3 regions of the Gordonia sp. HS-NH1 genome follow, and region 2 is predicted to be linked to each of the others. Evidence: predicted binding sites of a transcription regulator. Region 2 holds the regulator's gene; each other region holds the start of a gene.
What was found. Region 2 encodes LexA, which represses DNA repair genes until DNA is damaged. Its sites were predicted from a motif close to CGAACANNTGTTCG; they were not measured.
Positions count from the first base shown of each region.

Region 1: the regulator LexA is predicted to act here: its motif matches at 4,238-4,251, upstream of AMD30_RS06240 (DUF222 domain-containing protein).
Region 3: the regulator LexA is predicted to act here: its motif matches at 3,790-3,803, upstream of AMD30_RS14740 (SAV_6107 family HEPN domain-containing protein).

Region 1 is NZ_LIYC01000005.1:120,620-130,230, reverse strand. Features, by position in the region: gene AMD30_RS06250 (NDMA-dependent alcohol dehydrogenase) at 1-690, shown strand, start outside; gene AMD30_RS06245 (aldehyde dehydrogenase) at 716-2,164, shown strand; gene AMD30_RS24975 (hypothetical protein) at 2,442-2,687, shown strand; gene AMD30_RS06240 (DUF222 domain-containing protein) at 2,763-4,223, opposite strand; gene AMD30_RS06235 (hypothetical protein) at 4,332-5,249, opposite strand; gene AMD30_RS06230 (hypothetical protein) at 5,443-5,637, shown strand; gene AMD30_RS06225 (hypothetical protein) at 5,637-5,972, shown strand; gene AMD30_RS06220 (GNAT family N-acetyltransferase) at 6,085-6,447, opposite strand; gene AMD30_RS06215 (acetyl/propionyl/methylcrotonyl-CoA carboxylase subunit alpha) at 6,549-8,351, opposite strand; gene AMD30_RS06210 (condensation domain-containing protein) at 8,558-9,611, opposite strand, start outside.
Region 2 is NZ_LIYC01000002.1:302,379-311,989, forward strand. Features, by position in the region: gene hrpA (ATP-dependent RNA helicase HrpA) at 1-231, shown strand, start outside; gene nrdR (transcriptional regulator NrdR) at 205-696, opposite strand; gene AMD30_RS03205 (LysM peptidoglycan-binding domain-containing protein) at 796-1,335, opposite strand; gene lexA (transcriptional repressor LexA) at 1,603-2,307, shown strand; gene AMD30_RS03220 (phosphoenolpyruvate--protein phosphotransferase) at 2,285-3,994, opposite strand; gene AMD30_RS03225 (DeoR/GlpR family DNA-binding transcription regulator) at 4,145-4,915, shown strand; gene pfkB (1-phosphofructokinase) at 4,912-5,877, shown strand; gene AMD30_RS03235 (PTS fructose transporter subunit IIABC) at 5,952-8,057, shown strand; gene AMD30_RS03240 (HPr family phosphocarrier protein) at 8,168-8,428, shown strand; gene hflX (GTPase HflX) at 8,447-9,611, opposite strand, start outside.
Region 3 is NZ_LIYC01000020.1:33,059-42,669, reverse strand. Features, by position in the region: gene AMD30_RS14760 (hypothetical protein) at 1-348, opposite strand, end outside; gene rsmH (16S rRNA (cytosine(1402)-N(4))-methyltransferase RsmH) at 351-1,337, opposite strand; gene mraZ (division/cell wall cluster transcriptional repressor MraZ) at 1,581-2,021, opposite strand; gene AMD30_RS14745 (DUF3040 domain-containing protein) at 2,635-3,039, opposite strand; gene AMD30_RS14740 (SAV_6107 family HEPN domain-containing protein) at 3,205-3,678, opposite strand; gene AMD30_RS14735 (GNAT family N-acetyltransferase) at 4,053-4,727, shown strand; gene AMD30_RS14730 (phytoene desaturase family protein) at 4,730-6,349, shown strand; gene AMD30_RS14725 (LppM family (lipo)protein) at 6,526-7,503, shown strand; gene AMD30_RS14720 (methylenetetrahydrofolate reductase) at 7,552-8,529, opposite strand; gene AMD30_RS14715 (polyprenyl synthetase family protein) at 8,541-9,611, shown strand, end outside.

The sequences.
Region 1 (9,611 bases), on a different contig from region 2:
TACGGCACGGTGCACCAAGAGTCCGTGGTGAAGGTAGACGACGACGTACCACTTGAGCGAGCGTGTCTACTTGGTTGCGGAGTAACCACGGGGTGGGGCTCGGCGGTGAACACCGCAAAGGTCCAACCGGGCGATACCGTCGTCGTCATCGGCTGCGGCGGCATTGGCGGCAGCGCGATCCAGGGCGCCCGGATAGCGGGCGCCGAGAATATCGTCGCGGTGGACATTGTCGAATCAAAGAGGCAGCAGGTAATGCCACTCGGGGCAACGCATTTCTGCACAAGCTTCGAGGAGGCCACCGCGCTTGTGGCCGACCTCACCCGCGGTGTAATGGCGGACTCGGCGATTCTCACAGTCGGAGTCGTCGCCGGCGAAATGATCGGGCAGACGCTGGAGTTGGTGCGAAAAGGCGGTGTGGGTGTTGTCACCGGTATTGCCCCGGCAACTGAGAACACTGCAACTATCCCGTTGATGATGTTCACACTCTTCCAAAAGCGTTTGGCTGGAAGTCTTTTCGGCGAAGCTAACCCGAGAGCCGACATTCACCGGCTGCTCCGACTGTACCGAGACGGCCAACTCAAGCTCGACGAGACCGTCACCGCCGAGTACCAACTCGGCGATATCAATCAGGGATATCAAGACATGTTCGATGGCAAGAACATTCGCGGGATCATCACGCACAGCCACTGAGATGCAAGCACTCACGGAGGAACACATGATCGACCAGAACGCACTGTTCATCGATGGCGCATTGTCACCAGCCCACGCGCCCGAACGCATCGAGATATTGTCCGCGGCCACCGAAGAAGTCATCGGACGCGCACCAGCAGCAGATGAGGACGACGTCGACGCCGCGGTTGCCGCGGCACGACGTGCATTCGACGATCCGCGTGGTTGGTCGGCGTGGAGCCCCGACGACCGCGCAGCGGCGATCGAGCGGCTTGCCGACGAGTTGGAGGCGCGCGCGCCGCAACTCACCGAATTGGTCTCGTCGCAAAACGGGATGCCGATTGCCATCGCCGGAACGCTCGAATCCGGGCTTCCCGCGACCGTGTACCGGTATTACGCCAACCTCATTCGGACCACAGAACTGGAGCAGACACGTCCAGGCGTACTCGGTGGCCGCGCCATTGTTCGGCAGTCCCCCGTCGGTGTGGTCGCCGCGATCGTGCCATGGAACTATCCAAACCTGGTCACTGCCTTGAAGGTGGCGCCTGCGTTGGCCGCTGGCTGCACCGTGGTGGTGAAGCCCAGCCCGGAAACAGTCTTGGACTCTTATGTTTTCGCAGAAGCGGTCGCCGCCGCGAACATACCCGCGGGAGTCGTCAACATCGTTCCCGGGCGGGCGAGCACTGGCTCCTACCTCGTGTCACACCGAGACGTCGACAAGGTCACGTTCACCGGATCGACCACCGTCGGCCGCCAAATCGCAAAGACCTGTGGTGAGTTACTCCGCCCAGTGACCCTCGAGCTCGGGGGAAAGTCGGCAGCGATCATCCTCGACGATGCTGACCTCACTGCGAACATCGAAGGACTGTTTCAGGCGACGTTACTGAATAACGGTCAGACCTGTGTGCTGAATGGCCGAATTCTTGTCCCTCGCAACAGGTTCGACGAGTCGCTTGAGGTCTTCGCCGGACTCGTGAATGGTGCTGTCATCGGCGATCCACTTGATCCGAGTACACAGGTCGGGCCACTGGTCACTGATGCGCACCGCAACCGGGTGGAGGCACACATCGCAAGAGCCAAGGACGACGGCGCTCGCGTTGTTGCCGGCGGCGGTCGGCCGGCCCACCTCGATCGTGGTTGGTATGTACAACCCACCCTCTTCTCGGATGTTGATCCGTCGAGTCCCCTTGCGCAAGAAGAAGTGTTCGGACCGGTACTCGCTCTGATGCCATACGACGACGTCGGTCAGGCGGTTCAGATCGCTAACGATTCGGCATACGGGTTGGCCGGCACCGTGTGGACCGCAGATGAGGCTCACGGTATCCAGATCGCCGAGCAGATCGAATCTGGCACGGTAGGTGTCAACTACTACATGCTCGACCCGGTTGCGCCATTCGGCGGTATCAAAGCGAGCGGTTTGGGGCGCGAACTCGGCCCCGAAGGCCTCGCGGCATGCATGCGAACCCACACGACATATCTGTCGACCAGCGCGTAGCCACCCCGTGTGTCGTTCCTGCCGCAGTGCCCACCGGGCAGGAACGACACACGGACTGAGGGGAGGTTCCTGACATCACGGAGAGACATGACGGCTGGCGCTACGGGGACAAAGTCATCGTGCGCGCACGGCACGCAGCGGCGGTGCCAGCGTTTGGCTATGTGATCGGCAAACCCGACCGTTTGGGATCTATCCCTGTTCGCCTGGATGACGGATCCGCATGCTGGTATCACGCGGATGCACTCGTCCGGCTAGCAAGATGGTGAACCGTATTAGGATGCCTGACGATATTTTTGAGGACATTCTCTACTTTATTTTCAAGGCGCACTCGCGCGCGGTGCCGGCGCCGGGCTCCGACTTCGTCTCGCCCCGGACCTACACCAGCCATATAGGTGCGCCCGGAACCATCGGCGTCGAAATAGGTTGCCCTGCCCTGACCAAACGATCCGTCATTCACGGCGGAGACAGACCCGTTTCGATACGCCCATGGCCGGTGGCCGTTTCTCCGGCGCAGTTCCAGTGAAGCCCGTCGATGACGACGAAGACACTGCGAGCAGAGGCACGAAGCAGCCTGATCCGGCCACCGGAAGGGGTGTTGTTAGCGACTAGCGAGGTTGCGTGCATCGGTCGGGCCGCCGCGCCGCGGGTCGGTGTGGTCGAACGGTTCGGTGTGGTCGAGGTCGATCTGCCAGACCGGGGCGTTGCAGCCGGGGAAGGTGCAGCACAGTTCGCCGGCACGCACCAGGGCCTGGAGCTTCTTCGACGGGGTGTACCGCGTTGTCGAACTGTCCGCCTCGGGAGGCGATACCGGTGGCGCGTCGGGCGCGGCGGGGTTCGGTGCGGGATGGATGTAGGTGCGTCGGGCTTCGGCGAGCAGCTGCCGGGCGGTGTCGGCGTCGAGGATGCCGTGGCGGTCGAGGAATGCGGGGTCGTTGTCTAGACCGATCAGGGTCGACAGGTTGACCACGATGTGAAAGGTCGCGCGCGGCGCCGGCGATGACGACGGCGACGCGTCCGGACCCGGAGGGTCGGCGACAACCGTGTCGCTGTCCGGGGTGTCGGTGTCATCGTTCCCGGAGTGGCGCGCGGGTGCCTCAGTCGTGTGGTCGGCGGTGTCCACTGTCGCTGCGTCGACGTCGCCGGTGGTGTTGGCTTCAATGTCCATTGCGGCAGGTCGGCAGTCGTCGCATTCGCACGCGATAGAAGCTTCGCCCCGCGCGAGCGCTTTCAGAGCATCGACTCGGCGGTTGGCCAACTTTCGAGGGTCACCGGCGTGGACCGCGGTGGCCATCGCCGTCAGGCGGGCGTCGAACTCGGCGGAATCAGCAGTGGGCAGCGTGCCGGAGATCCGGGACTGCCCGGGTGTGAACCGGTCGGGGGTGACGGTCACCTTGCGGTCGGATTTCACTCGCTCCTTGCGTCGGCGGATCGCGTCGGGTGCCCACTTGGCGACGATGGAATCGACCATGGCGGTGAACCGGGCCGTGGACATCGGTGCGCGGGCGAAGATCGCCTCGGCGAGATGGGCGTCGACGGTCTGCATCTCTTCGTCGTCGGTGATGAGGTCGGTGCGTTTGAGGGCGATGAGGAAGCGGCGCTTGTCGATTCGACCGCACGCGAGTGCGTGTCCGGTGAAGGAGAGTCGGTAGCGCAGTGCGTCGCCGGCTTCGATGAGATCTTTCGCCTCGGCCGGCGTCACGGTGAGGGTGGCACCGACTTCGGCGATGGCCTGTTCGAGACCGTTGGGCCCGAACTGCTCGTAGGGATTCTCACCAGCGGCCACCCGCGCGGACAGGTGCTCGAAGGCTTCGATGGAGTCGAGTTCGCCGCTGTGCGTCTCGGCGCGCCGCTGCGCGTAGTCCATCTCGCGTTCGTCGTGAATGAGGCTGGCAACGACCATCATTCGATGCGCCGACGCTGCCGCCAAACCCGCGCAGTGGTTGAGGACCTCGACGAGTTCGGCAGCGGAGAGTTCATGGTCGGGACGAAAGCGCGGCTCGACCGACTCCTGTGATGGGTCCACAGATGTAGTGGACCCGGCCCCCGCCCCCGATGACATACCTCCACGATACTCGAATATATGTTCGAGTCAAGGGTGTATTTGTTTCTCCTTCGAATATCCGATGATGCAACCACGACGCACCGACAGGTCATCCTCAGATCGAGGTCAGCGATGTCCGCGTGGCAGGCCGATGCGGATCAGGCGTGGGTCCTGCGTGATCTCGCGTACCTCGAATGTCGGGTCGATCTCCTCCGCCACCCGATCGACGATCAGAGAACCGTTGCTGTCGAACCCGATTCGGTGGTGAGTCAACCTGGTCGTGAACTTCCAGACGGCCATCGCTTCGACCTCAGTGGTGACCGAGTCTTCGCATCGGACACAGTCGAGTGCTGCGTCACTGTCCGGATCGTCGGCGTGTTCGTCGCATGGCTCCCAGTCCGAGGTGACGAGGTATCCGGGGTCCCACAGGGAGCCCTCCGTCGGCGGCCATTCCACCGAGTACCACTCGCCGGCAGCGATTCCGTACGTTCCGATGGCCTCGTCGAGCACGGCCTTGCGGTCGGCTTCGGTCCATTCGATCCGGGGTGGAATCGCCACGTCCTCGATGGGGTCGATTCCGGCGTAGTCGGCGGGATCGCCGAGCAGTTCGGTATCGGTGGCCTCGTGCTGCGTTGCCCGACCGACGGATTCATGTGTGTCGAGCACTGCGGCCTCGGCTGTCGCAGCGTCGATATCCGCTGCCAGGTAGGCGGCGGAGTTCATCCGCTCATGAACCGCTCTCGCCGGGATCCGCGAGACGAGTTCGTCGACCACCGCTTGCTCGGCGTCGTAGAGCGCTCCGGATGCCAAGCGGAGTGCCGTCTTCCCAACCGGCACAGAGATTCCCGATGTCCGGCAGTCCCACAACTCGGCGGCGATCCGATCGCGCCGGTCGACCAACTCCCACGCGAGAGCTCTGGCTGATTCGCCGGATGTCGAGTGTGGGATCAGCGACTGCTCCTGCAACTCGGCGATGATCCGAGTGAACCGATCGGAGCCTTCGCCGGACGAGTCGATCCAGTGATCGTTCGTGAACGTGCCCAACGCGGCACCTCCTCCCTGACGTTCTGTCTCGGTCGTCCATTCCTACGCCGAGAACCTACTCGGGGCCAGTGACATCAATCGTGGGGTGACTCGTCGCAATCGGACGGCGATCGTTGTGGTGGATGTCGGTGCCGCGTCGCATTCTGGTGACGGAAGCCGACAGGTCAACTCGGCCGAACCGAGAGGAGGCGACATGGTGAACTCGAAAGCCCTCGCAGAATTCATTGATTCGGCCGAGGCCGGCGCTCGCGCGGGCATCGTGCGCGAGACCGGAGAGATGTGCCGTTCCCATCGACACCGCCATTCATCGTCTGCGATCGACTCGATGAGCCCACTGACGGGCGTGGATTTCGAGGGGCCCGCGGAGGCCGAGCGAGGCGTCGCCTGATGGCGCCCGAACCCGTCCGACTCCCCGCCGCGATGGCGTCCCCGGCAGTCGGCTGCACTGTGAACGCCGGCTGGTATCCGCTCTTGGTTCGCCTCCATCGCCGGCTCTCAGCCGTCACCGACGACTTCACCTACGCGCAGATCAAAGAGAAGTTCGGGGTTTTGCGCTGCTACCTCAATTACGGAAACTCGGTCGACGATTTCACGTGGAGCCTTTGCGAGCTCCTGGTCGACGCGACAACCGACGAGTCGAGCACCGTATGCGAATTCTGCGGCGACCGAGGAGAAACCCGGTACGACCTTTCCTGGATCAAGACGACCTGCGGAGATTGCTGACCGTAACGTTCGGCGGTGAGCAAGACCTGGGTCATCTGAAGCGGCGCGCAGATCGCCGAATGGACGAAGATCGCCCCGGGTACGACGAATGGTCGTGTGCTGACTCCGCGTCTCAGCCGATCCCGCGCGACAGCATTTGCCCGACAACCAGACCGAGTGCACCCTCGGCAAACCTCGAGACCGGCCCGACGGCGGTGTCCAGCGCCTCGTCGTAGCCGTCGCGTGCCTCGCCCCACAGGCGGCCCGACGAGCCGTTCGGCGTGACCCCGATCAGGGCGATGAGCTCACCGGTGGTGGGGATGCAGATCGCCCAGACGAATCGTGTCTCCGACTCCCAGTCACGCTGCGCCGCAGCGACGTACGCGGCGGGGTCGTCGACCTCGAGATGAGACAACGCCGGGACGTCGGTGATCCGCTCGTCCGCACGAAGCGCACGCAGATACCACGTCCCGGCGTTGATCTCGACTGGTTGCATTGCCTTGTTGTACGCCCGCCCTTCGAGGCTCGTCGCTTGCGCTCCTCGCACCTCAGGGAGCAGGGGCGCTCGCACCTCAGGCAGCGAGGGAGCGGTGTGTCTTACTTCAGCTCGAGCAGCACCGTGCCCTGGGTGACGGCAGCACCGGCCTCGATGGTGAGGCCGGTGACGACGCCGTCCTTGTGGGCGGTGACCGGGTTCTCCATCTTCATGGCCTCGAGGACGACGACCAGATCGCCGGCGGCGACCTCCTGGCCCTCCTCCACGGCGACCTTGACGACGGTGCCCTGCATCGGAGCTGCCACGGCGTCGCCGGAAACGGCTGCGCCGCCACCCTTCTTGCGCGAACGTGCCTTCGGCTTCTTGCGGACGACGCCGTTGGCCGAGCCGCCACCGCCACCGAGGGCGAGATCGCCGGGCAGCGACACCTCGACGCGACGGCCGCCGACCTCGACGACGACGTTCTGCCGCGGGGCGGCCTCGTCGTCTTCGATGGGCTCGCCGCCGGTGTACGGCTCGATCGGGTTCTCCCAATCGGTCTCGATCCACTTGGTGTAGACGTCGAACTTCTCGCCGTCGCCGATGAAGGCGGGGTTGGAGACGATGTGCCGGTGGAACGGGATGACCGTCGCCAGGCCCTCGACCTCGAACTCGGCGAGTGCGCGACGCGAACGCTCCAGCGCCTGCTCGCGGGTCTCGCCGGTGACGATCAGCTTGGCCAGCATCGAGTCGAACTGGCCGCCGATGACGTCACCCTCGACGACGCCGGAGTCGACGCGGACGCCGGGGCCGGTCGGCTCCTTGTAGACCGAGATCGGTCCCGGGGCGGGCAGGAAGTTGCGGCCGGCGTCCTCACCGTTGATGCGGAACTCGAAGGCGTGACCGCGCGGGGTCGGGTCCTCGGTGATCTCCAGCTTCTCGCCGTTGGCGATGCGGAACTGCTGACGCACCAGGTCGATGCCCGCGGTCTCCTCGGTGACCGGGTGCTCCACCTGCAGGCGGGTGTTGACCTCGAGGAACGAGACCAGCCCGTCGCTGCCGACCAGGAACTCGACCGTGCCGGCGCCGTAGTAGCCGGCCTCGCGGCAGATGGCCTTGGCGGACTCGTGGATCTTGGTGCGCTGCTCGTCGGTCAGGAACGGGGCCGGGGCCTCCTCGACCAGCTTCTGGAATCGACGCTGCAGCGAGCAGTCGCGGGTGCCGGCGACGATGACGTTGCCGTGCTGGTCGGCGATGACCTGGGCCTCGACGTGGCGGGCCTTGTCGAGGTAGCGCTCGACGAAGCACTCGCCGCGACCGAACGCCGCGACGGCCTCACGCGTGGCCGACTCGAACAGATGCGGGATCTCCTCGATCGTGTACGCGACCTTCATGCCACGTCCACCGCCGCCGAATGCCGCCTTGATGGCGACCGGCACGCCGTGCTCCTGGGCGAAGGCGACGACCTCGTCGGCGTCCTTCACCGGATCCTTGGTGCCGGGGGCCATCGGTGCGTCGGCCTTGAGCGCGATGTGGCGCGCGGTCACCTTGTCGCCGAGGTCGCGGATCGACTGCGGGGACGGACCGATCCAGATCAGCCCGGCGTCGATGACGGCCTGCGCGAAGTCGCCGTTCTCCGACAGGAAGCCGTAACCCGGGTGGATCGCGTCGGCGCCGGACTTCTTGGCCGCGTCGAGGATCTTGTCGAAGACCAGGTACGACTCCGCCGATGTCTGCCCGCCCAGTGCGAAAGCCTCGTCCGCGAGTTTGACGAACAGTGCGTTCGCGTCGGGCTCGGCGTACACCGCGACGCTCGCGATGCCTGCATCCCGGGCGGCGCGGATCACGCGGACAGCGATTTCGCCACGGTTGGCGATGAGGACCTTGCTGATTGCGGACGGAGTGTTCGCAGAGGTACTGGGCACTTGTTCTCCTGGGCCTTACTCGTACTCAGGTGCACGACGCGGTAGCGCACGCGACACGTTGGGCGGACGTCGGTCAAGTCTGGCGGCCCGCCGTCACCGGCCGGGATGCGGACGGCGAGGGCGATGCGACACCTTCGCGGTGCAGGTGTCGCGACCTTCCGGGCAATACCCTAGCCCACCGAGCAATCGTTCGGTGGAGCCCTGGGTCACAACGCCGGAGAGAATGTGCTCGCATCACCGAGGCGTCGGACCAGTTCGGCGAAAGCACGCAGGTAGGCGTGGACGGGACCACCTGTCGGGTCGATCGCCCAACCGTCTTCGGAACGGGCCTCGGCGGCGGGAAATGTGACGTTTCCCTCATGTTGTGCACCCGGAGTGTTCGCCGAGGCGGTGACGCCGAGCTCACGCAGCGGCGACTCGCGCGGGAACCGGGCGGAGTACCGCAGTCCCGACGGGGTGCGGTTGATCCAGATGTACACCTCGTCGGGCGAATAGCTGTGACTGCGGAGGACCTTCGCACGCCCCGCGTCGGCGGCCCCGGCGCCCGGTGCATAGCGCGTGTCGATGAACGAGATGACGAACCGCGGGCCACCCTCGTGCCCGATCAGGTCGGCCACCCGCAGGAACGGCAGCGAAGCGCCCTGACGCCCGTGCTTGAGCGCGGCGGTGGATCGGACGACGGCCTGGTCGAACGTCGGGGAGTCGGACATGTCGAGACAGAAGGGAGCGACCCCGACGAACCAGCCGAGGGAGGTCAGCCAGCGGGCGTCGTCGCGCGTGTGCCGCGGCAGCACACAACGGAACTGCCGATCGCCGGTCAGTTCGTGGTGCACCACGGCGAAGGCCGCCAGCACTCCGGCGGTCAGCGTGCCGCCGGCCTCCGAGCAGATCGCGGTGAACCGGTTGGCCGTCGCGTCGTCGGCGACCACACCCCACAGCGACTCCTGGGGGAGTGCCGCGTCCGTGTCGACATCGTCGGGGGTGCGGTGATCGTTGGCCGGGTCAGCCGTGTGCAGGCCGGGCATGTCACCGTTGCCGGCGGCCAGGAACTCCGACCACAGGCCGACGGCCGGATGATCGCGCCCGGTCTGGTCGGCGAGCCGGCGTTCCGCGGCGCTGAAGTCGACATAACTGCCGACCTCGGGCAGATTCGCGCCGCGATGCTCCCGCGCCGCCCGGTACATCGACACCAGCTCCTGCTGGGCCATGATCAGCGAGTACCCGTCGACCAGCGAGTGATCGGCGGCGAAGAGGAGCGTG
Region 2 (9,611 bases):
CTGCCCGGGTCGGCATCGCGCGACCAGGCCGGTGTGGCGGTCATCGATCGAGTAGTCGAACGGTGGGCCCAACGACTCGAACAGGTGCCGGAACACCGACGGGCGATCGTCGACGACGAAGCGCAGTGGCTTGTCGAGGAACTACGCGTGGGATTGTTCGCCCAGCGTCTCGGTACCGCGTTTCCCGTCTCGGAGAAACGGGTCCTACGAGCTCTGGACCGGCTCGGCTGAGACGGTGTCGGCCCGCCCGCCGGACGCCGACTTCAGGTCGTCGATCTCGCGCTGGAAATCCTCCACCGAGTCGAACGACCGGTACACCGAGGCGAACCGCAGGTACGCCACTTCGTCGAGATCGCGGAGCGGACCCAGGATCGCCAGACCGACCTCGTTGCTGGGGATCTCGGCCGATCCGCTGGCGCGCACGGTGTCCTCCACCTGCTGGGCGAGCTGGGCGAGTGCGTCCTCGGCGACGTGTCGGCCCTGACAGGCGCGTCGGACACCGCGCATCACCTTCTCGCGACTGAACGGCTCGGTCACACCGTTGCGTTTGACCACGGCGAGCACGGCGCTCTCCACGGTCGAGAAACGGCGGCCGCACTCCACGCACGAGCGGCGGCGTCGGATGGCCTGCCCTTCGTCTGCGACACGCGAGTCGATGACCTTGGTGTCGTCGTTCTTGCAGAAGGGGCAGCGCATCGTGTCCTCACGCAGGTCGCGGGACGCTGGAACGCACCGAATCCGTGCGCCCCGCCGCTTCTCGGCCGGCCCCTGTGACATCGAGGATACCGCCCGGCCTCAGCGGTACCGGGGGGTGAGCAGGGGCTGGCCCACCTGCAGCGCACTCGTGGGCAGATCGTTCATCGCGACGATCTCGTCGATCACGATCTCGCGCGGCATCTCCGGCGCCACCCGGCCGGCGATCGTGCTCAGGGAGTCCCCCGCGCGCACGTGGACGACCTCCGCACTCACGGCGGCAGGGGTCATCGAGTCCGAGTAGTTCTGGCCGACGACGCCGAACACCCACACGACGAACGCCAGCCCGACGCCGGCGAGGACCGCCACCGCGGTGCGGCGACGGCGACGGAACACCGCGGCATCCGGCGCGAGAGGGCCCCGGCCCCTGGACCCCACCGCCGAGCCGCAGCTCGTGGCGCCGACACGCGGGGTCAGCGGTGACCCGCCCGCCGGACGGTTGCCTGCCGGCCGGTTGTCGACCGGGCGGCGACCGTCGGACAGCGGGGCACGGGTCCGGACGCGATCGGCGCGATCGGTACGCGCCCGAACGGTGTCGGGACGGTCGGTACGGACGGGAGCGACGAGAGTGTCGGTGCGCATGGTGCCCTCCGAGTGTTCGGTGCGAGATCCTCTGGGTGAGATCTTCTGGTGTGGTGTGTGGTGCTGTCGGTGTTCGAACTTCGATCAGGTGTTCGATGCACTGATGTTCGAATTTGTAGCACGGCGCACCGACAAAGTCTCGCGACACATCGAACAAATGTTTGAGGTGAGGGTCGCACTCCGCTAGGCTCGGACCCGGCTGAACATCCCCACCGGACATCCCACGGGCCATCTACCTGCACGTTCCGAAGACGAGAGGAACTGAACATGAGTGACACCGGCGACAGGCGCGGCCGAGCGCGGGGAGTCGACGACGAGGCCCCGATCGACGTCGCCGCCGCCGAGGCCTCACTCACCCCGCGACAGCTCGGGGTCCTGGAGGTGATCCGCCGCTCGGTTCGCGAGCGCGGTTATCCGCCCAGCATCCGCGAGATCGGCGACGAGGTCGGGCTCGCCTCGACATCGTCGGTCGCCCACCAGCTGCGAACGCTGGAACGCAAGGGCCTGCTCAAGCGAGATGCGAACCGGCCCCGCGCGGTCAACATCGCCCCGAGCGAGCCGCCGTCGCCGGAGACCCCCTCGGCCGGTCAACTACCCGAGCCGACCTTCGTGCCGGTCCTCGGTCGTATCGCGGCCGGTGGTCCGATCCTGGCCGAGGAGGCGGTCGAGGACGTGTTCCCGCTTCCTCGCGAGCTGGTCGGCGAGGGCTCGCTGTTCCTGCTGCGCGTCGTGGGCGAATCGATGATCGACGCGGCCATCTGTGACGGCGACTGGGTGGTGGTCCGGCAGCAGAACGTCGCCGACAACGGCGACATCGTCGCGGCGATGATCGACGGCGAGGCCACGGTGAAGACCTTCAAGCGTCAGGGCGCCAACGTGTGGCTGATGCCGCACAACGAACTGTTCGATCCCATCCCGGGCAACGACGCCGTGATCCTCGGCAAGGTCGTCACCGTGATGCGGCGAATCTGACCTCTCCGCCGACCGAACGGTCGAGCACTGCCGCGGCCGCTTCGCGCGCCGCGGCAGGATCGGACGTGGCCAGCGCGGCGTCGGCGGCAGCACGGCAGTCCTGTGTGGTCACCGCACCGAGCCTGGCCCCCACCGCGGCGGCCGCGGCGGGCGCACTGGACAGCGAGGTCACCCCGAGACCCACGAGGACGCAGGCGAGATTCGGATCGGCGGCCGCCTCACCGCAGACCCCGACCGGCTTTCCCTGTCGGACACCCGCGGCGGCAACACCCGCGATCAGGCTGAGCACGGCGGGTTGCCACGGGTCGGTCAGCCCGGCGAGATCGGCCGACATCCGATCGGCCGCCATCGTGTACTGCGTCAGATCGTTGGTACCGATGGACACGAAGTCCACCTCCGCGAGCACGGCCTCGGCGAGGATCGCCGCCGCGGGCACCTCGATCATGACCCCCGCGACCAGACCCCGACCCCGGACCTCCGCGGCGAACACCCGCGCCTCCGCCGGCGAGGCGATCATCGGCGCCATGACCCACGGCGCGACCTTCGAGCCGACGGCGGCCAGCGCGATCGCGTCGAGCTGATGTGCGCGGATCTCGGGATGCGCCAGGGCGATTCGATCCCCACGGACCCCCAGCGCCGGATTGGACTCGTCGGGATGCGTCACGAAGCGGAGCGGTTTGTCCGAGCCGGCGTCGAGGGTGCGTATCACCACCTTCCGCCCGTCGAAAGCACCGAGGACCTCACGGTAGATCCCGGCCTGCTCGTCCACCGACGGTTCGTCTGCGCGTTCGAGGAAGGCGAGTTCGGTGCGGAAGAGTCCGACACCCTCGACGGGGTGTCCGGCCGCGGCCCGTGCCGACGATCCGTCGGCGACATTGGCGAGCACTGACACACCCACGCCGTCGGCGGTGCGCCCCGGACCCGTCCAGCCGGCGACGACCTCGGCGCGTCGCCGGTCCTCCTCGACGCGTGCCCGGGCCGTGTCCGCATCGGGCTCGACCTCGATGCGACCGGTTGTTCCGTCGACGAGAACGGTTGTGCCGGGCTCGATCTCGGCCAGATCAGTGACCGCGACGACGCATGGGATCCCCAGCTGCCGCGCGATGATCGCGGTGTGACTGGTGGGGCCGCCCAATCGGGTGACGAGCGCGATCGTGCTCGCCGGGTCGAGGCCGGCGGTGTCGGCGGGCGCAAGATCGTCGGCGAGCAGCACCGACGGCACCTGCGGTGTCGGCACACCCGGCTCGGGCAGGCCGAGCAGTTCGGCGAGCACGCGGTCGCGGACGTCGTTGAGATCGGTGACCCGCTCGGCCATCAGCCCGCCGAGTTTGGTGAACACCGCCGCGAACTGCTCGGTGGCCGCGACGGCCGCGGCTTCGGCGGAGGCGCCCTTGGTGATGAGCGCCGTCGCGGAACCGATCCATCCCCGGTCCTCGGCCAGCCCCGCGGTCGCCGCGAGCACCTCCGCGGCCACCCCGGTGTTCTGGGAGGCGCGCGTGCGCAGTCGCGCAGCGACGGCCCCGGCAGCCGAGGCGAAGCGCGTCACCTCGTCGGCGCGGCGCTCCTCGGGGATCTCCACGCCGACGCCGAGCGTCTCCGGCGAGTGATCGGGCCGCTCGCCCGGCCACAGCGCCGGACCGTGCGCCAGTCCGCCGACCACCGGGGTCCCTGTCAGGATCTGCGCCATCGTCTTGCCTCTCACTCGACTATCGATGTGACCACCGTTACAAAAAGTGCTTGACTTGTCAACACAAACAGGCGTAAACACAATTACTACAACATCCAATCCCACACGCCTCAACAAGCGGGGTGGCTGGAACCTTCAGATCGGAGCGATGTGTACGCCGAGGAGAGACAACAGGCGATCGTCGACGAGGTGCGCGTCGCGGGGCGGGCATCCGTGGCCGCGCTCGCCGAGAAATTCGACGTCACCAGCGAGACCGTCCGTCGAGACCTCGCCGTTCTGGAGCGTGCCGGGCATTTGCAGCGTGTCCACGGAGGTGCCGTCCGCGCCGAGGTCATGCGGGCTCTGGGCGAACTCGGGATCGACGAGCGCGAGTCGAGCCAGATCGAACAGAAGACCGCGATCGGCCGCGCGGCGATCCGCTTCCTGCCGCCGGACGGCGGTTCCGTGCTCTTCGACGCCGGCACCACGACCTACCGCGCCGCCGAGGCCACCGCGCCGGATCGGAGACTCACCCTGTTCACCAACAGCCTGCCCATCGCCGGTCTGCTGGCCGGCACCCATCCCGACGGCCTCCATGCTCTCGGCGGACGCGTCCGCGGTCTCACCCAGGCCACCGTGGGCGTCGAGACGGTGGACGCACTCCGCCGGTTGCGCGTCACCACCGCGTTCCTCGGCACCAACGGTCTGAGCGAGTCCCACGGGTTGTCGACCCCCGACCCCGACGAGGCGGCGGTGAAGGCGGCGATGGTGGCGGCCGCACAACGCGTCGTGGTGCTCGCCGACAGCTCGAAGATGGACCGCGAAGATCTGTCCTCGTTCGCCGGGCTCGACGACGTCGACGTCCTCATCACCGACTCCGGGATCGACCCGGCCTTCTCGGCGGCCCTGTCCGCGCGCGGCGTCGAGGTGGTGATCGCATGATCGTGACGGTCACCGCGAACCCGAGCCTCGACCGCACCCTCGAACTCGGCGCACCGCTCGCCCGCGGCGAGGTGCAGCGTGCCGGCGTGGTCCGTACCGAACCCGGCGGCAAAGGTGTCAACGTGTCCCGCGTCGTCGCGGCCGCCGGTCTGTCCACCCGTGCCCTGCTCCCCGCCCGGTCGGGCGATCCGCTGCGCACCGCACTCGACGACCTCGGACTCCCCTACGACGCGGTGCCCGTCGACGGCGAGGTCCGCTCCAACATCACCATCGCCGAGTCGGACGGGACGACCACCAAGATCAACGCGCCGGGCGTCGCCCTGACGACGCAGGATCGCGAAGCACTCGTCGGACTCGTCCGCGCTCACGCCGACTCCGCGCACTGGGTCACCCTCTGCGGCTCGCTGCCGCCCGGCGTTCCCGATGACTGGTACCGCTCGATCGCCGACGACCTCGTCCTCGCCGGATGCCGGGTCGCGGTGGACACCTCCGGCGCTCCGCTCCGTGCCGTCGTCGCCGGTCGCGTCGACCTGATCAAACCCAACGAGGACGAGCTCGCCGAGCTGACCGGCGCCGACCCGGCCATACTCCGAGACGCTCTCTCCCGCAACGATCTCGGACCCGTGGTGGAGGCCGCGACCACGATCGCGGAGGAGATCGGCGGCAACGTCCTGGCAACGCTCGGGTCCGCCGGCGCCGTCCTGGTCACCGCGTCGGGCGCCTGGTCGGCGACGCCTCCGCCGATCGTCCCGCGCAGCACCGTCGGCGCGGGCGACTCCTCGCTCGCCGGTTTCCTCATCGCACAGAGCACCGGGGCCTCGCCCGCCGAGTGCCTCCGGTCTGCGGTGGCGTATGGCGCCGCGGCTGCCTCACTGGCGGGAACACAGGCTCCGACTCCCGACCACCTCGACCTCCCCGGCGTCCGGGTGACCGAACTGTCGGGAGCCGCCCGCATGACCTGACGCCACATCCCGTAACCCGGACCGCCCGCCCGATACCCCCGCCCTGTTCCACCCCGTTCACCGAAGGACATCCCATGACCGAGCAGATCATCACCGCACAGACGGTGAGTCTCGACGTCGACGCCGGCGGCGATCCCGCCGCCGTCATCACGACCCTGGCCGATGCGCTCGCCGCGGCCGGCCGGACCACCGATCCCGCCGATCTCGCGCGGGCCGCTCTCGACCGGGAGGCCAAGTCCGCGACCGGACTTCCCGGCGGCATCGCCATCCCGCACGCCCGCACCGCGTCGGTGACCGCGGCCAGTCTCGCCATGGCGCGACTGTCCCGCAAGGTCGACTTCGGCGCACCGGACGGGCCGGCCGACCTGGTCTTCCTCATCGCCGCCCCCGAAGGTGGTGCCAGCGCGCACATGAAACTCCTCAGCTCGCTGGCCCGCTCGCTCGTCCGGCCCGACTTCGTGGCCTCGCTGCGCGCGGCGGAGAACGAGGAGCGCGTGATCGAGCTGGTCAACGAGGCCGTCGATCCCGCGCCGCCGGCTCCGGCTGCCCCGGCAACCGCTTCCCCGGCGACCGCGGACACGGCGGTGTCGACCGCGAAGGCCGAGAGCTCGCCGGTACGTAGCGATTCGGACCAGACCCCGGACCAGTCACCGTCGAAGCCGCGGATCGTCGCGATCACCGCGTGTCCGACCGGGATCGCCCACACCTACATGGCCGCCGATGCACTGAAGTACGCCGCCGAACGGGCCGGTGTCGAGTTCGCGGTGGAGACCCAGGGGTCCTCGGCCACGACCGCTTTCGATCCGGACGTGATCGCCTCGGCCGACGCGGTCATCTTCGCCACCGACGTCGGGGTCAAGGGCCGCAACCGGTTCAGCGGCAAACCCGTCATCGCGTCCGGGGTGAAACGCGCGATCAACGAGCCCGACGCGATGATCGCCGAGGCGGTCGCGGCGGGACGCAACCCGAATGCGACACGGGTCACCGCCGACGGCGCGGACGCCGGCGGGGACGAGTCGTCGGGATCAGGTGTCGGCCTCGCCGGCCGCACGCGCCAAGCGCTGATGACCGGTGTGAGCTACATGATCCCGTTCGTCGCCGCCGGCGGCCTGCTCATCGCACTCGGATTCCTCCTCGCCGGTTACGAGGTCGCCAACACGACCCTCGACGACGGCGGCACCCTCAGCGACGGTGCCTTCATCGCGCTGAACAACAGCCTCTGGGACCTGCCGTCGGGCGGACTCCTGCAGTATCTGGGCGCGGTGAGCTTCGCGATCGGCTCGGGGATCATGGGGCTGGCGGTCCCGGTGCTCGCGGGCTACATCTCCTTCGCGATCGCCGACCGCCCGGGCATCGCACCCGGTTTCGTGGCCGGCATCGTCTCGCTCGCGGTCGGCGCCAGCTTCATCGGCGCACTGATCGGCGGTCTCATCGCCGGCGTGGTGTGCTTGTGGATCGCTCGAACCCCGGTGCCCCAGTGGGCGCGTGGCCTGATGCCGGTCGTGGTCATCCCGCTGTTCGGCAGCATGATCGTCGGCGGACTGCTCTACATGGTCTTGGGCAAACCTCTCGCGTGGCTGACCGAGCAGATGAACAGCGGTCTCGAGAGCATGTCCGGCGGATCAGCCATCGCCCTCGGCGTCGTGCTCGGCCTGATGATGTGCTTCGACCTCGGCGGACCGGTCAACAAGACCGCCTATCTGTTCGCCACCGCGGGCATCGCCGACGCGGCGACCGCAGGCACCGCGCAGTACCAGATCATGGCCGCCGTCATGTGCGCCGGCATGGTCCCCCCGTTGGCGCTCGCCCTCGCCACGGTGTTGCGTCCCGGCCTGTTCACCGAACCGGAGCGCGAGAACGGCAAGGCCGCATGGCTTCTCGGCGCGTCCTTCATCTCCGAGGGCGCCATCCCGTTCGCGGCGGTCGATCCCTTCCGCGTCATCCCGTCGATGATGGCCGGCGGCGCACTCAGCGGCGCACTGATCATGGCGTTCGGCGTCGAACTCCGCGCCCCGCACGGCGGCATCTTCGTCTTCTTCGCGATGAACAACTGGGTGTTGTTCCTCGTCGCGCTCGTCGCCGGTACCGTCCTGTCCGCCGTCCTGGTGATCGCGGCCAAGCAGGTCCACCGCAGTCGCGACGCCGTCGCCTTCGACGAACTCGAGGCGGTCGCCGCCTGACGCCACGACGACACGTTCACACGACCCCGCGACATCCGGGTCGGACCCCGGCACCGGATCGCACCACAACCCACCGCACGCGACACCCCAACCCACCCGAAGGAGTTCCCATGCCCAGCACCACCGCCACCGTCGGCTCCGCCGTCGGCCTCCACGCCCGCCCCGCCACGATCATCGCCGAGGCGGTCGCCGAAGCCGGGAACCCGGTGACGCTGGGCCTCGAGGGCGGCGACCCGGTCGACGCGGGGTCGGCGCTGATGATCATGACGCTGGGAGCCGAGAAGGGCACCCGGGTCGTCGTGACGGCCGACGATCAGGCCACGCTCGACGCCATCGTCACCCTCGTCGAGAAGGACCTCGACGCGGACTAGACCCGGACGGCGGGGCCCTCAGACCCGGAGGTCCGCGATCTCGCCCGCGAATGCGGCCGGGACGCGGACCTTCATCGTCGTGCCGGCCTCGGTGTGCTCGGAGGAGATGACCTCGCCCTCGCTGTGGACGCGAGAGACGACGTCGCCGCGATCGAACGGCACCTCGATGGTCATCTCCACGTCCTCGCGCCCGACGAATTCGCGTACCCGCCCGAAGAGTTCGGGCAGTCCCTCACCGGTGCGGGCCGAGATGAACACCGCATCCGAGCCGAGCGCCCCGCGCAACTCGGTGAGGCGGTTGCCGTCGATGGCGTCGATCTTGTTGATGACGAGCAACTCCGGCGGCGCGGTGACGCCCTCCTCGGCGACGATGTCGTTGATGACCTGACGGACGGCCGAGATCTGTGCCATCGGGAAGGCATCTGCGCCGTCGACCACGTGGAGCAGCAGGTCCGCGTCGACGACCTCCTCGAGGGTCGAACGGAAGGCCTCGACGAGCTGCGTGGGCAGATGTCGGACGAACCCGACGGTGTCGGTGAAGACGACGGCGCGGCCGTCGTCGAGGGTGGCGCGCCTCGTGGTGGGATCCAGGGTCGCGAACAACGCGTCCTGCACGAGGACCCCGGCACCGGTCATCGCGTTGACCAAACTGGACTTACCGGCGTTGGTGTACCCGGCGACGGTGATCGTCGGGATCGAACCACTCTTGCGCGCAGCACGTTTCGTCGTCCGGGCCTTCTTCATGCCGCGGATCTCGCGGCGCAGTTTGGCCATCCGCTCCCGGATCCGGCGACGATCGGTCTCGATCTTGGTCTCACCGGGACCGCGAAGGCCCACACCGCCGTTGCTTCCCGCTCGGCCACCGGCCTGCCGGGACATCGATTCACCCCAGCCGCGCAGCCGCGGGAGCATGTACTCCATCTGGGCGAGGGAGACCTGCGCCTTGCCCTCCCGCGACGTCGCGTGCTGGGCGAAGATGTCGAGGATCAGTGCGGTGCGGTCGATGACCTTCACCTTCACCACCTTCTCCAGCGCGTTCAGCTGGGCGGGGGTGAGTTCACCGTCGCAGACGACGGTGTCGGCGCCGGTCGCGAGGACGATCTCGCGGAGTTCCTCGGCCTTGCCACTGCCGATGTAGGTGGCGGGATCGGGTTTGGACCGACGCTGGATCACCGCGTCGAGG
Region 3 (9,611 bases), on a different contig from region 2:
GGACTGATTCTGTGTGCGCTCGATTCCCAGCTTGTAGGAGTCCTGCGCCGCCTTGGTCGACAGCCACAGGCTGAGGCCGAGCCCGAGCACCAGCAGTGCGATGACCGGTACGACGAAGGGGGTGTGCTGCAATCGCTCTCGCAGGGACACCCCGGTCATCGACAGTCCACCGCCGGTACGACGCGACGGTGCGGCACGACCTGCCGCGGTGCGCCGGTGGCGCCGGTCGAGTGCGCGTTGGGCGGCGCGCGATCGGGTCGCCCGCTCGGACTCGATGCGGGTCCGGCGTGACCGTCGGGAGTCGCGGTCGTCGTCGGCACGCGACGGGGCCTCGTGCAGGATGGTCATGCTCAGCCCTTCTTCTCGACTCGTTCGATCGCGCGGACACGAACCGGCGCCGAGCGCGGGTTGGTGGCCAGTTCGTTCTCGTCCGGCCGTTCGGCGCCGCGCGTGACGAGACGGAATTCTGGTGCGGTACCGGGCAATTCGACCGGCAGCCCGGGAGGCGACGTCGACGACGTGCGCGTGGCGAACTCGCGCTTGACGATCCGGTCCTCCAGCGACTGATAACTCATCACGGTGACCCGACCGCCGACCACGAGCGAGTCCAGGGCCGCGGGCAATGCCTCACGCAGGACGTCCAATTCGTGGTTGACCTCGATGCGCAGCGCCTGGAAGGTCCGCTTCGCCGGATGTCCACCGGTCCGTCTGGTGGCGGCTGGTATCGCGTCGTAGAGCAATTCGACGAGACGCGCACTTGTCGTGAACGGCTCCTTGTCACGCTCCCGCAGCACCGCCGATGCGATCCGGCCGGCGAAGCGCTCCTCCCCGTAATCGGAGAGGACACGGGCCAATTCGCCGTGCGAGTACGTGTTGAGCACGTCGGCGGCGGTGAGCGGATCGTCGGCGTTCATCCGCATGTCCAGCGGCGCGTCCACCGCGTAGGCGAATCCGCGCCCGGCCTGGTCCAGCTGCATCGAGGACACGCCGAGATCGAACAGCGCGGCGTCGAGAGCCGATTCTCCCGCCGCGTCCATCACTTCGCCGATCTCGTGAAACGTCGCCTGGTGCAGCGAGATCCGGTCGGCGTAGGGGCTCAGTCGCTCACGAGCGATCTCGAGCGCCGAGGCATCTCGGTCGATGCCGACCACCCGGGCGTTCGGAAACGACTCGAGAACGAGCTGACTGTGTCCGCCGGCGCCGAGGGTGGCGTCGAGGAAGATCCGCGGATCGTCGGAATCCAGGGCCGGGGCAAGCAGTTCGACGATGCGAGCGCCCATCACCGGTACGTGCCCGAACTCGCCGGACCGGCGCGGTTCGTCACCTGCATCGACCATGATGAAGACCCCCCATCGGCATGTGTGCGGTATCGGCGGTGGGCGGTTGCTTCGGGTCGGCGAGAGCAGGCGGTCGGATGGAGCGGGGTCCCGACCCGATCGCGCACCTGGCGTTGGGGAAGTACGCCAGGGTCGCCACCGGGCCGGGGCCTCGTGCCACCCGAAGCCTCTGGGCACCGAACTCGCCCATCGGTTGCTGTCTCTTCGGTCTGTGTCTTGTCGGCAACCGGCGCAGGTGTCCGGCTACAGCACCGCGTTCAGTGCCGCGGAGTTGGCGGCCGAGAAGTTCTCCTCGTGCCGGGTCTGGTATTCGTTCCACGCGGCCGAATCCCAGATCTCGAGGTGATCGAGGCTGCCGAACACCACGCACTCCTTCGACAGTCCCGCGTACACGCGATGGTCGGCGGACAGGCTGATCCTGCCCTGACCGTCCGGTCGCTGCTCTTCCGAACCGGCGAAGAACGTTCGCTGAAACGCACGCAGATCGGGGTCGTTTCGGGACGCCTCGACGATCCGTGCCGCTATCGCATCGAACTCCTCGGTCCGGTACACCGACAAGCTGTGATCTTGGCCTTTGGTGACCACTACCCCTCCTGCCAGTGCATCGCGAAACTTGGCGGGCAACGTGAGCCGCCCTTTGTCATCCAACTTGGGCGTGTAGGTACCGACGAATCGCACGGACACGTCGACACCTCCTGCCCACCGGGATCTGCGCTTCCTGCGCTGTGGTGGACCGCTTCACCCAGTGATGCCACAGTACCCCACTTTCCACCACTTTCCACCCCCACCACCCCCCGATTCCCCCACGCTCAACAAATTCGCAGTTCAGAGCAGTGAAACGCGGCAAGTGAAGCACGTGTCGCGGCGCGTCGCCGACGGAATTCTGCGCTCGTACCCGTGGCAAGGGGCGTCTGGCGTTACCAGAGGGGCTGGAATGACCGGGACAAATGCGAAGGTGGGGCATAGTGGGGCGCCCGTGTGGGGAGAAGCGGGGAACGCCGGTGGGGCGTCGTGGGGACCGCCGACCGTGCGTCCAGATCCGTCGACTGTGCGTCCAGATCCATCGGCTGTGCGTCCGATCCCGTCGACTGTGCGTCCAGATCCGTCGACTGGGCGTCCAATCCCGTCGATCGTGCGCCGCATGGTCCGTCCCGTGCACAGGCGGCGAACGGCAGCATGAAAGAGCCGCGTACCCGTGGGGTACGCGGCTCTTGTCGTATGCGGTTGTCGCGGTGGCGACGCGGTTGTCGCCGGGGTCGGTCAGCCGATCGACGAACGCGGAGTCGAGATCAGCGGATCACTCCTGCTCGAACCTGCGATTGAATCGCTCTTCCATGCGTTCCGACAGCTTGCGCTTGCCGCCGCCGGACGGCCCGGATTGCTTCTTCCCGGCCCTGGGCGCCGACGAACCGGAGTCTGCGGTGCCGCTGTCCCCCCAGAGAGCGAAGAGGCCGGCCCCGAACATCACCAGGAAGCCCAGCAGGCTCACTATCGGGAACCCGCCGATGGTGATGTCGACGATGAGTCCGCCGACCAGCATCACCAGGCCGACGACGAAGACCGCTGCCGCCTGCAGGCGACGACGACCGCTCGACCTCCCAAGACGTCGACGCTTGACACTGGACGCAAACTTGGGGTCTTCCGCGTACAGCGCGCTCTCGATTTGTTCGAGCATGCGTTGCTCGTGCTCCGAAAGTGGCACCGACCCTCCTTCTACTGATCCGTGACGCCGACGAAGGTCACCCGCGACCGGAAAGGCGTCTGCGCCTATATCGTCCCATGATACGAGGTGAAATCGACCGCGACCACCATTACTCGCCGTTGCGGATGACAGGCCGGTGCGATAACCGACCAAGTGTGGCCGGATTCACGCCGTAGCCCCGATCTGAGGGGCGTCGGAACCGAGTTTTCCTTGCTCATAGGCGATGACCATCGTCTCGACCTGTCGGGAGAAATCGAGTACGAGCAGTCGCATCCCCGCCACACTGTCGGGATCGACCGTACGGATGATGCCGGACTCGATCTTCATCCGAACCGGCGAGAGGGAGGCGAACCGGGCGGCGATCGGCGCCAGCTCTGGTGCGACCACGCCGATGCGGGTCCAGGCGTTCGACGTCTTGCGCCGGATGGTCCCCACCGGCTCGTGGACGGCAAGGGCCGCACCCGACGCGCGAAGGGCCACCAGATAGAGCTGACGGAAACGTTCGGCGCCGTCCTCGACGCCGTCCGCGTTGTCGAGGAGCAGGTGCGCACGCTCGAGGAGGTCGCGGGCGCGGCCGACCATCACCGGATCGACGGGTACCGCGTGGGTGAGAGCTGTGGCGCTGCGATGCCTGGCCATGGCGTTCTCCTCCTCGTGCGTGAAGTTTGTCGTCCGGCGGCAGACGCTTCCCTCGTCCACCGCCGGACCGTGTCGTGGATGTGCGCGAACAGCTTGCGGAGGCACATTCATCGAACATCCGTTCGACAAGTTCAATATAGCTAGCCCGGCGTCGGGGTTCAAGACATCTGTGACCCGAAACCACCGCCGCGAAGTACAACGCCACCACCTGCGACCCGATTCCTGCCGAGTGTGCATCATCGAGAGGACAATTCCCGGAAGTGGCCCGCCATGCGATGCCCGGGAGAGGACGGCTCCGCCGCCCCCGCGCCGGCGACCGGAATACGCGGGCCGACGACGCCCCACAGGATGACGACGCAGAGAACGGGAGTCCGTTGACGATCCGTCTGGTGAGCCTGACCGGCCAGGACGCCCGGGCCTGGCTCGAGCCCGCACTGGAGATCTACGTGACCGCGATGAACTATCCGCGCGGTACCGAGATCCACCGCGCCGGGCTCTGGCGCGAGCACATGGCCCGGCCCGGATGGCGTGCGGTGGGCGCGGTCGAGACCGTGAGCCCGTACGAGGCGCGAACCATGCCGGCCGCGCGACGTCGGGTCGGTCCGCCGGTCGGCATCGGACCCGACGACCTGCTCGTCGGCATCGCCTACGGCTACACCGGCGCGACGGGCCAGTGGTGGAATCAGCAGCTGCGGCTCGGCCTCCGCCAGACGGGCCGGCCGCCCGAGATGGTCGAAGCGATCGCCCGCGACTACTTCGAACTCACCGAGCTACACGTGCATCCGACCGCCCAGGGACGAGGGATCGGACAGGGGCTGCTCGCCCGGCTCCTCGCCGACCGCCCCGAGCGCCACGTCCTGCTCTCGACACCGGAGATCCCCGCCGAGGACAACCGCGCATGGTCGCTGTACCGGCGGATGGGATTCACCGACGTCCTGCGTCACTTCACCTTCACCGGTGACCCACGTCCGTTCGCCTTCCTCGGACGCCCGCTCCCGCTGGAGCTGCAACCGCCGGCCGCGGCCCGACGCACCGGAACCGGGAGCTAGCGATGCACGGCACGCGGCGCGACGCCGTCGTCATCGGCGGGGGCCACAACGGCCTGATCGCCGCGGCCTATCTGGCGCAGGCCGGGCGGGAGGTGGAGGTCCTCGAGCGGGACGAGATCCCCGGCGGCGCCGTCTCGACCGTCGAACGGTTCCCCGGACACCGGGTCGACCGCGGGTCGTCGTCGCACCTGATGATCCGGCACTCCCCCGTCCTCGACGACCTCGACCTGGCCGCGCACGGCCTGCGATACGTCGACTGCGACCCGTGGGCATTCGTCCCGGCGACCGAGACGGCCCCGCCGATCATCTTCCGGAGTGACCTCGACGCCACCTGCGCGTCGATCGAGAATGCCTGTGGCGCAGCCGATGCCGCCGCCTACCGGAGATTCGTCGCGACGTGGACGCCGCGTGCGCGGGCGGTCATGGACGCGTTCTACCAACCCGCGACGCTGGGCAGATTCGGCCGTGCCTTCGGCGGCCTCGGCGGCACCGCGACCACGGCGCGCACCGGGGTCTTCGGTCGGCGGGGCGGCCGGGTGCTCAACCTCACCGCCGAACTGATGGCCTCGGGCGATTCCCTGCTCGACGAGTACTTCGACTCCGAGCAGCTCAAGGCCGGACTCGCGTGGTTCGGCGCCCAGTCGGGTCCGCCCATGAGCGCGCCGGGCACCGCACCGATGATCGGCTTCGCCGCACTCATGCACCGGATTCCGCCCGGTCGCGCGATCGGGGGCAGCGGTGCCCTCACCGATGCGCTCGTCCATCGGATCGGCGCGGACGGCGGCGTGGTCTCGTGCGGCGACCCCGCGGTCTCCGTCGCCCGTTGCGGTGACCACTGGCGAGTGGTCACCCGCAGCGGCGAATCCCGCTGCACCGGGACCGTCATCAGCGCCTGCCACGTGCTGACCACGCTGGATCTGCTCGCCGCCGGCGGTTACGACGCCGGCATCATCGACCGGTGGCGACGCTCCATCGTCGTGGGCAACGGGATCGGGATGGCCGTGCGGCTCGGGACGACGAGCCTGCCCGACTACCGGGATCTGCCCGGCGACCTGCCCGAGCACGGCGTCCATTCCGCTCTCGGACTGCTGGTCACCGACCGCGCCCACCTCACCAGGGCCCACGCCGCGGCGTCGGTGGGCGAGCTCCCGCCGCGTCCGGCCGTGGTCGCGATGAGCTATTCGGCGATCGACCCGACGCTCGCACCGCCGGGCCGCTCCGTCATCAATCTCTGGGCACAGTGGCATCCGTACCGGCTGGCCGAGGGCGACTGGCCCGCCGCGGCCGACCGCGCCGCGAAGGCGGTCTGCGACGAGGTCGACCGCCACGCACCCGGTTTCGCCGACTCGATCGCGCACCGGTACATCCAGACGCCGAGAGACCTCGCCGACGAACTGGGTCTGATCGGCGGCAACATCATGCACGTCGAGATGTCCATCGACCAGATGTTCATGTGGCGCCCGACCCCCGACCTCTCGGGCCACCGCGTCCCCGGTGCCGACGGCCTGTTCCTCGCCGGCGCGTCGACTCACCCCGGCGGAGGTGTCACCGGCGCCAGCGGGTACATCGCCGCCCACGCGGTCCTGCGACGCGGGCGACGGGGGTTCGGCCGTCGGTCCTAAAGTCTCCGACCATCCGATCCGCGAGCGCCCCGGGTAAGTGCCCTACGCGAGACCGCCGACAGCGATATGACACCGCTGCGCTTGTGCGGGGCGTATCGCCGGGGTGGTTTTCAGGCCGGAGGCCCGACGCGGCGCGGCGCGATCGGTGACCCGCGCTCCGGCCGGGGTCTGGCACGATGAGCACCGTGCGTTCGTCGAATCCCGTACCGGGTGCGCCCGGGTCCCGCCGTGCCCGGCGACTGCTGCCGTCCGCGGTGGCCGTCGCCCTCGTCGCCCTGTCCCCCCTGATGGCCGGTTGTCTCGAGCGGTCGACGACGGTCGGCGACCGCTACTCGGGGAGCGTGGTCGTGGCGACCACCCCGGACAATCCACGCGGCACACCGCAGTTCGATCTGCCCGAGTCGATGGCCGGACAGGTCTCGGTGACCGACTACCGGCAGGCGCCCGACCGACCCGACGACCCGTCGTCGACCCCCGGCGCCGGACCCGAGGACACGACCGAACCGGAATCCCCCTCCCCCTCCGAGACCGCCGGGAACGACGACGCCGGCGCGGAGGGGAACCCCGACGAGGACGATCCCGCCACCCGAGTGGGCGCGCGGGCAACGTTCAGCGATCTCACCGCGGGACAGTTCGCCCAGCTCGGCGACATCGTGGCCGATGCCTACGGCGACACCTCGCTGACGATGGACCTCACCGCCAAACGCAGCGGTGAGGTGGTGCGTTTCCGCGGTGACACCGACCTGACCGAGCTCGTGCCGAACCGCGACTATGTTCAGCTGACCGTCACCTTCGGCGGGCCGGTGACCGCGACGAACGGCGAGCAGGTCGGCGAATCGACCGTGACCTGGACACCCGCACCGGGCGAACCGTCGGACTTCAGCGCCGACGCCACCTATCCGGATCCGGCGACCGCCGCGGTCAGCAGCTGGTCGTGGTTCGTCGCGCTGTTGTGCGTAGCGGTCGTCCTGGTGATCGTCCGGATCGCCTACACCAAGCGCTACCGCGGACCACGCCCCGGACGTCCGGTCCCGACGACGACAGCTCCGTCGACGATCTCGGGCGAAGGACTCGCCGCTGCCGCCGATCCCGCGTCGGGTCCGGCCTCGGGAACGCCGGCACCGGACCGGACGGCACCGCCCGCCGACAAGTGATCCCGGCCGGCCGCGTCGAAGCCGGCGCGGCGGGACGGGTCCTCCCGATCAGGCCGAAACGTGCAACGCGGCGTCGACGTCCACGCCGAGGCGGCCCAGTACCTCTGTCGTGGCCTTGGCGAAGTTGAGGCTGCAGAAATGCAGGCAGGGCGCACCTTCGGCGATGAGGCGCTGCGCCATCTCGGTGGCGAAGTCGATGCCGACGGCGCGGACCGACGCGCGGTCCTCTTCGGCGCCGTTGCCCGCGGCCTTGGCGAAGCGTTCCTCGACGTCGGGCGGGATCACCGAACCCGACAGCTCGACCATCCGCCGCGCGGTGGCCAGTGAGGTCACCGGCATGATGCCGGGGATGATCGGCTTGCTTCCCTGCTCGGGATCGGCGGCCGCGACGCGATCACGGAGTCGCAGGTAGTGCTCGACGTCGAAGAACATCTGGGTGATGGAGTACTCGGCTCCGGCTCGTAGCTTGTCGACGAGCGTGCGGGTGTCGTGATCGATGTCGGGCGACCGGTGATGGGTCTCCGGGAACGACGCCACTCCCACGTGGAAGTCGCCCAGCGTGTCGATGAGCCGGACGAGCTGCTCGGCATACTCGACGCCGTCGGGATGGGCGACCCACTCGCCGAGCGGGTCACCGGGCGGGTCGCCGCGAAGCGCGAGGATGTTGGTGATGCCCTGGTCGGCGTAGGCGCCGACCAGCGCCCGAAGTTCCGCAACGCTGTGGTTGACCGCGGTCAGGTGGGCCACCGGCAGCAGCGTGGTCTGCGCGGCGAGCTCGCCGGTGATACGCACGGTGCGGTCTCGGGTGGAACCGCCGGCGCCGTAGGTCATCGAGACGAATGCCGGGGACAACCGCTCGAAGATGCGCACCGCGCGCCAGAGCCGGGACTCGGCCTCGGCGTCACGCGGGGGGAAGAACTCGACGGAGAACGGGACCGGACCGCGGTGCGGAGCGGACAGGCGTTCGACGATCGAGGGTGCGGGAGCGGTTGGGGTCACTCGCACAGTGTACGGAGCTGGTCGCATAGCCTGGCAGGGTGACCTCCACGATCCCCACGCCCACCTCGCTCGATGCGGTCCCGGGCGCCGTCGAGGCCGAATTACGTGCTTTCTTCGCCGACGCGGTCCCCGCCACCGCCGCGATCGCGCCGGTGGTCGGCGAGGCCGCCGAACTGATCCGGGAGTTCGTCCTGCGTGGCGGCAAGCGCATCCGGCCGGTCTTCGTCTTCGCCGGATGGCGCTGCGGGACATCGTCGTCGGACCGCACCCCCGTCGGGGACGCCGCACCCGGCCCGCGTGACGCACTGCGGGTCTGCGCGGCACTCGAACTCGTGCAGGCCTGCGCGCTCATCCACGACGACATCATCGACCGGTCCGACACCCGGCGCGGGCATCCGACAGTGCACCGGGAGTTCGAGTCGCGCCACGCGGACGCCGCGTGGGCCGGGGACCCCGGTGCGCACGGGGTCGCGGCCGCGATCCTCGCCGGCGACTTCGCGCTCGCGTGGGCGGACGACCTGGTCCACGGGCACCGGCCGGGGGTTTCGCCCGAGACCGGCGGCCACCGTCGGTTGCCCGTCGACGTGGGCGCGACGTGGGCGGCGATGCGGACCGAGGTGCTCGGCGGCCAGTTCCTCGACATCGTGAACGAGGCCGGCGGAGACGACTCGACCGAGGCCGCGTACCGGGTGATGGAGTTCAAGACGGCCGCCTACACCGTCGCGCGACCACTCGAACTGGGTGCACGGATGGCGGGTGCGTCCGAACAGCTCGTGTCGAGCCTGCGTTCGATCGGGCACGATCTCGGGGTCGCGTTTCAGCTCCGCGACGATCTGCTCGGCGTCTTCGGCGATCCGGATCGGACCGGGAAACCGTCCGGCGACGACCTGGTCTCCGGCAAGCGCACGGCGCTGCTGGCGACTGCACTGCAGCGAGCCGATGCGGCCGACCCCGACCTCGGCGCCCGCCTTCGTTCCTATCTCGGGCGCTCCCTGGATGCCGACGAATTGGACTCCGCGCGAGCCATTTTCGTCGAGGTCGGCGCGGTGGACGAGGTGGAGAACTCGATCGACGAGCTGTTGCGGTCGGCGTTGACCGCCCTCGACGCC